2 linked regions of the Sphingobium yanoikuyae genome follow. The protein of the gene in region 1 binds, or shares a complex with, the protein of each later gene. Links are inferred from orthologs where the notes say so. Each region holds a gene or a part of one and is shown on either strand. Other genes may lie near its edges.

Region 1 (3,266 bases):
AGATAGGGCGGCGAGCATGACGGCAATGCCGCCCTTCATGTCGGCGACGCCGGGGCCGTTGAGAATGCCGGGTTCCAGCCAGCGAAGCCTCTGAAATGGATGATCGGCCGGGAAAACCGTATCCATATGGCCCGTCAGCAGCAGCTGGACCGGCGCATCGGGGCGGACGGTCAGGCGAAGATGCTGGCCATGGCGGATCACCGATATCCGGCCATCGGGCGCCACGGTTTCGACCGGATCGGGTTCGATCAGGTCGATTGCACCGGGCAGCGCCGAAAAGGCGTCGGCGAGCGTGGAGGCCATGGCGGCGAGCCCGGTCAGGTTGCGCGATCCGCTGTTGATGCTGGCCCATGCCTCGACCTGTGCCAGCATCGGCGCGGCGGCGGCCTGTTCCAGCAGGGCGGTTTCAGGGGCTGTTACGGGCGGGTGGGTGCCGTTCATCCCGGAGGTCTATCAGAGCGCGGGCGCCTGCTCCACCCCGATCAGAAATCGTAGCTGAGGGTCAGGCGGCTGAGCGTGTCGAAGTCGCGCGCGGACAGCAGGGTCTCCGACTCATACTGCACCGTATAGGACAGGCCAGCGGACAGGCGGGTGCTCACCTTGGTTTGCAACTGTGTCAGAGAATTGACTGAAAATACGTCAGTTTCTGCGTAACCTGCAGCGGTCTGCTTGAAGGTGACATTGGGCGCCAGACGCCAGGCCAGGTCCATAGATGCACGCGCGCCCAGCTTGGTTTCGCGCGGCCCGATCACATATTTGGCATGACGGACGGACGGGCCCAAGTCTAGCGACAGGTCGATCGGCTTGCTGACGATCACCTTGTAACCGATACCGGCCGAGGCGGTGTAGCGCTCGTCATAGCCGATCGAGGGATCGCGTTCGAACTGGGTCAGGCCATAAGCGAAACCGCGCGGGTCGAACTGATAGCGCGGTTCATAGCTGGCGGTGTAGCGTTCGCGCGAGGTGACGCCATTGGCGCGGCGATAATCCACCGTGGCGCTCAGCTTATGGCTCCATTCCAGCCCTTCGCGCTTGACCTGCGCGGCGGCGCTGATGCCGATTTCACTGGTCGAACCGGTCGAGCGGAAGCCGCCGGCCTCCAGCTTGCCGGTCCATAATTCGGTGAAGCGCGCCTCGCGAATCACCGTGTCATGGGTCGCCTTGGTCCGTTCCTTCCAACTGTTGACCATCTGCTGGATCTGGTCGGCCGATTGCGGATTGGTCTGCTTGGCGATCTTGGCGACGGTCGCGATTTCCGTCTCATTGCCATTGGCAATCGCCGCCTCCAGCATTTCGCGGACGGATGGCGGCAGCAGCGCAGGCGCGTTGGCCCAGGCCTGGGTGGCAAAGAGGAAGGGCAGGATAGCCAGACAGTGACGCATGCCGCTGTCATAGCGAACCGACCGGGGATTTTAAGCCCCCATCAGATCAAGTCGTGGAATTCCTGCAATATGTCGCGGTAAAGCTTGCGCTTGAACGGCACGATCAGCTCCGGCAGCGTTTCGGGCGCGGCCCATTTCCACTCCCGGAATTCGGGATGCTTGGTCTGGATGTCGATATGGCTGTCCTTGCCCAGGAAGCGGGCGAGGAACCAGATCTGGCGCTGGCCGCGATATTTGCCGCCCCACAGCTTGCCGATCAGTTCGGGCGGCAGGTCGTAGAAATGCTCGTCGCGGCTCTTGGCGATGATTTCGACATGCTCCGGCGTGATCCCGGTCTCTTCGCCCAGTTCGCGCAGCGCTGCCGTCTTGGCGTCTTCGCCGTCGTCGATCCCGCCCTGCGGCATCTGCCAGGCTTCCACGACATTATCGAGGCGCTGACCCACGAAGACCTTGCCCGCCATGTTGACCAGCATGATCCCGACGCACGGCCGGTAATTCAGTTCTGCATTATCTGGCATCGACGCCATGTCTTCCCCTGCATCGCTGCAGCCATGGCCGGTTGACGACCCATGGCTAGTGTATTGGGTTCCAGAATAGGCGGCGGCGATGCGCGCGTCCATTGGCCGAATCGACATTCATCGGATTTGCCGGGCATCTCCCGGAAGGGCGCGGAAAATTCATTTGGAACCGGGGGGCTAGGCAGGCATTGGGCGATCATGCCATCCCCCATCATCATCTGGTTCCGTCAGGATCTGCGCCTCTCGGATCAGGCGGCGCTCGCTGCCGCCGCGCAGGCCGGCCCGGTCATTCCGCTCTATATCCTTGATGATGAAAGCCCGCGCCAATGGGCGATGGGTGGCGCATCTCGCTGGTGGTTGCATCACAGCCTTGCCAGCCTGGACGAGCGACTGAGGGGCAAGGGATCGCGATTGATCCTGCGGCGCGGACGCTGCGCCGATGTGCTGGCGCAGGTGGCTCAGGAAAGCGGCGCGCACGTCGTTCATGCGATCCGCCATCATGAGCCCTGGTGGCGCAACGCCGAGAAGGCGGTGGCAAGGCAGATCGATCTGCGGCTTCATGACGGCGGACTGCTATTGCCGGTGGAGGCGGTGCGGACGGGCGGCGGGAAGCCCTATCGCATCTACACGCCCTTTTCCCGTGCGGTGATGCTGCACATGCCGCCCGCGCCACCACAGCCCGCGCCGCAGCAGATCGAGGCGCCATCGCACTGGCCGGTCAGCGACAGGCTGGAAGACTGGAACTTGTTGCCGCGCGATCCGGACTGGGCGAGCGGCTTCCCTGCCGACTGGTCGCCGGGCGAAGAGGGGGCAAAGCGCTATCTCGACAGTTTTCTGGGGGAGGTTGGCGACTATGCGGTCGCGCGCGATTTGCCGTCGCAGGAAGGAACGTCCCGCCTGTCCCCGCATCTCCATTTCGGGGAGATTTCGCCGGCCAAGGTCTGGCATCGGGTGGCGCAGGCGCCGGGGGACGCGACCGTCTATCTGAAGGAACTGATCTGGCGCGAATATGCGCATAATCAGGTCTGGGCCCTGCCGACCTATGGATCGGAAAATGCCCAGCCGGCCTTCGATGCCATGCACTGGCGCGATCTGCGCGAGGCGCGAGGCGACTGGACCGCATGGAAACGGGGCCGGACCGGCTATCCCATCGTCGATGCCGGCATGCGCCAGCTCTGGCAGACGGGCTGGATGCACAATCGGGTGCGGATGATCGCGGCCAGTTTCCTCATCAAGCATCTGCTGATCGACTGGCGCCATGGCGCGCGCTGGTTCTGGGACACGCTGGTCGATGCGGATTATGCCAATAACAGCGTCAATTGGCAGTGGGTGGCGGGCAGCGGCGTCGATGCCAATCTCTTCACCC
Region 2 (3,174 bases), 2.0 Mb from region 1 along the record:
CTGCGCCCCCCGCACCGCATTCCCGTTTTCAGCCCTTGCGGGCACCGGCGCGATCATGCGCGTCCGGGGCTTTTGACCGCCCCGGCGCGCGGCCCCCATAAGCCAAAGCACAAGCCCTGCCAAGCGGGCCAGGATCGCCCCGGCGGATCGTTGCGCGGCGCCGGCGGGCGGCTATGCAGGGGCCACTTACCGGGAGACGCCACATGACCGATTCGCTTGCCATCACCGCCGCCGACGTCGCCGATGCCGCGCGGCTGATCGCGCCGGCGGCGGTCCGTACCCCGCTGATCGAGAATGCCGCACTCAACGATCATTGCGGCCGGCGGGTGCTGGTGAAGTTTGAGGGCGCCCAGCATAGCGGATCGTTCAAGTTTCGCGGCGCCTATAACCGCCTCGCCCGCCTCGATGCGGCGGAACGGGCGGCGGGCGTCGTCGCCTGGTCCTCGGGCAACCATGCCCAGGGCGTCGCCTTCGCCGCCCGCCTGCTCGGCATTCCCGCCACGATCGTGATGCCGGCCGATGCCCCGGCGATCAAGACCGCCAACACGCGTGCGATGGGGGCTGAGGTCGTCCCCTATGACCGCTTCACCCAGAGCCGTGAGGAAATCGCCACCGCCCTTGCCACCGAACGCGGCGCGACGCTGGTTCCCTCCTTCGACGATCCCTTCATCATCGCCGGCCAGGGCACGATCGGCCTCGAAATATTGGAGCAGGCGCAGGCCGCTGGCGCCGACCTCACGCAAATCCTCGTCTGTTGCGGTGGCGGCGGGCTGGTCGCAGGCACGGCGACGGCAGTCAAAGCCGCCCGCCCCGACATCAGCGTCTATGCGGTCGAACCCGCAGGCTTTGACGATACCGCCCGCTCGCTCGCCAGCGGCACGCGCGAAAGCGTCTCGCCCGACGCGCGCAGCATCTGCGACGCCCTGCTGGCGCCCAGCCCCGGCGCGCTGACCTTCCCGATCAACCACACCCTGCTCGCGGGCGGCCTCGTCGTCAGCGACGATCAGGTGCGCGACGCGATGCGCTTCGCCTTCACCACGCTCAAGCTGGTGGTCGAACCGGGCGGCGCGGTCGCCCTCGCCGCCATGCTCGCCGGCCTCGCCCCGCCCACCAACGGCGCCACCGCCCTCGTCATCTCCGGTGCCAATGTCGATCCGCAGGATTATGCAGCCATCATCGGCGGCCAGAACGCCTGACCGCTGGTCTTTTGCCCCGTCCCGCACTAAATGCGGCGCCATGATGAGCCGCTTTTCCAAGATGCATGGTCTGGGCAATGATTTCGTCGTGATCGACGCGCGCCAGGCGCCGGTCGCGATGACGGAAGCGCGCGCCCGCGCCATTGCCGATCGCCATGCCGGCATCGGCTGTGACCAGTTGATCGTCATCGGCGATGCCGAGACCGGCGACCAGGCCGACGTGTCGATGCTGATCTTCAATTCCGACGGTTCGGAAGTGGAAGCCTGCGGCAATGCCACCCGCTGCGTGCCACTGTTCGTCGGCAAGGACGTGCTGATCCGGACCAGGGCCGGGCTGCTCGACGCCAAGGGCGTGGACGGCGGCGCCAGCGTCGACATGGGCGCGCCCCGCTTCGACTGGGACGCGATCCCGCTCGCTTATCCGATGGACACGCTGACCATGAGCGCGAGTTGGGAAGACCTGCCCGCGCCGGCCGCCGTCAATGTCGGCAACCCGCATGTGATCTTCTTCGTCGAGGATCTGGACGCGGTGGATTTCGAGCGCCTCGGCCCGCTGATCGAGCATGACCCGCTCTTCCCCGCCCGCGTGAACGTCAATTTCGCGCAGGTCGTCGGCCCGCAGCATCTGCGCCTGATCGTCTGGGAACGCGGCGCCGGCCTGACCCGCGCCTGCGGCACCGGCGCCTGCGCCACCGCCGTCGCGGCGATCCGCCGCAAGCTGATGGCCGGGCCAGTGACCGTCAGCCTGCCGGGCGGCGACCTGGAGATCGACTGGGCACCGGGCGGCACGATCCGCATGACCGGCCCCGCCACCCATGTGTTCGACGGCGAGGCGGACTGGGACCGCTTCTGACCGTGCCCGGTCCCGACATCATCACCCTGGGCTGCCGGCTCAACATCGCGGAAAGCGAAGCTATTCGTGAGATAGTTGGCCGGGAGATGGCCGGCGCACAGGACGACCTGATCGTCGTCAACAGCTGCGCCGTGACCGCCGAGGCCGTGCGCCAGACCCGGCAGGCGATCCGCCGCGCCAGGCGAGACCGCCCCGACGCCCGCATCCTGGTCACCGGCTGCGCTGCCCAGACCGAACCCCAGACCTTCGCCGCCATGGCGGAAGTGGACGGCGTGATCGGCAACCGGGAGAAGCTGGAGGCCGCCGCCTTCGTTCCGGTAGCGGATAAGGTCAACGTCTCCGACATCATGGCCGTGCGCGACACCGCGCCGCACATGGCCAGCGCCTTTGCCGAACATGCCCGCGCCTTCCTGGAGGTGCAGAATGGCTGCGATCACCGCTGCACCTTCTGCATCATCCCCTATGGCCGGGGGAACAGCCGCTCCGTGCCCGCCGGCGCGGTGATCGACAAGGCGAAGCAGCTGGTCGATGCGGGCTATGGCGAGATCGTGCTGACCGGCGTCGACGTCACCAGCTATGGCCCCGACCTGCCGGGCAGCCCCTCGCTCGGCCAGCTTGTCGAACGGCTGCTGCGCCATGTCCCGGACCTGCCCCGGCTGCGCCTCTCCTCGATCGACAGTGTCGAGATTGACGAGCGGCTGTTCGACCTCATCGCCCATGAGCCGCGCATGATGCCGCATCTGCATCTCTCGCTACAGGCCGGCGACGACATGATCCTCAAGCGCATGAAGCGCCGCCATGCCCGCGCCGATGCCGTGCGGATCGTCGAGCGGGTGAAGGCCGCCCGCCCGGACATCAGCATAGGCGCCGACATCATCGCCGGCTTCCCGACCGAGGATGAGGCCATGTTCGCCAACAGCCTGGCGCTGGTAGCCGATTGCGACATCGTCCATGGCCATATCTTCCCCTATTCGCCGCGCACCGGCACGCCGGCCGCGCGCATGCCCCAGCTGGATCGCGCCACCATCAAGGCGCGCGCCGCGCTGCTGCGCGACGCCTGCGCGGCGCAGCGCGACGCCTGGCTTGCCCGCCTGGTCGGCACCCGCCAGTCGGTGCTGGTCGAAC

The links.
Region 2: the proteins of HH800_RS10380 (region 1) and dapF are in contact, whole or in part, in a solved structure (PDB 5YGU), measured with the Escherichia coli proteins. The link is inferred for Sphingobium yanoikuyae from one-to-one orthologs.

Annotation. Positions count from the first base shown.
Region 1 is NZ_CP053021.1:2,097,439-2,100,704, reverse strand. Bases 167-3,113 are described here. They hold HH800_RS10380 (RNA pyrophosphohydrolase), read right to left. Parts: upstream 1,910-3,113; coding sequence 1,424-1,909; downstream 167-1,423. Other genes in these bases: HH800_RS10375 (cryptochrome/photolyase family protein), read left to right, coding at 2,099-3,113; HH800_RS10385 (DUF481 domain-containing protein), read right to left, coding at 483-1,382; HH800_RS10390 (hydrolase), read right to left, coding at 167-441. Outside these bases: more of HH800_RS10390, read right to left, coding at 1-166; more of HH800_RS10375, read left to right, coding at 3,114-3,266. UniProt on the Escherichia coli protein: Master regulator of 5'-end-dependent mRNA decay.
Region 2 is NZ_CP053021.1:63,998-67,171, reverse strand. What follows is about bases 288-3,142. They hold dapF (diaminopimelate epimerase), read left to right. Parts: upstream 288-1,236; coding sequence 1,237-2,049; downstream 2,050-3,142. Other genes in these bases: mtaB (tRNA (N(6)-L-threonylcarbamoyladenosine(37)-C(2))-methylthiotransferase MtaB), read left to right, coding at 2,052-3,142; HH800_RS00360 (threonine ammonia-lyase), read left to right, coding at 288-1,196. Also shown: more of HH800_RS00360, read left to right, coding at 204-287; more of mtaB, read left to right, coding at 3,143-3,174. UniProt on the Escherichia coli protein: Involved in the succinylase branch of the L-lysine biosynthesis and in the biosynthesis of the pentapeptide incorporated in the peptidoglycan moiety. Catalyzes the stereoinversion of LL-2,6-diaminopimelate (L,L-DAP) to meso-diaminopimelate (meso-DAP).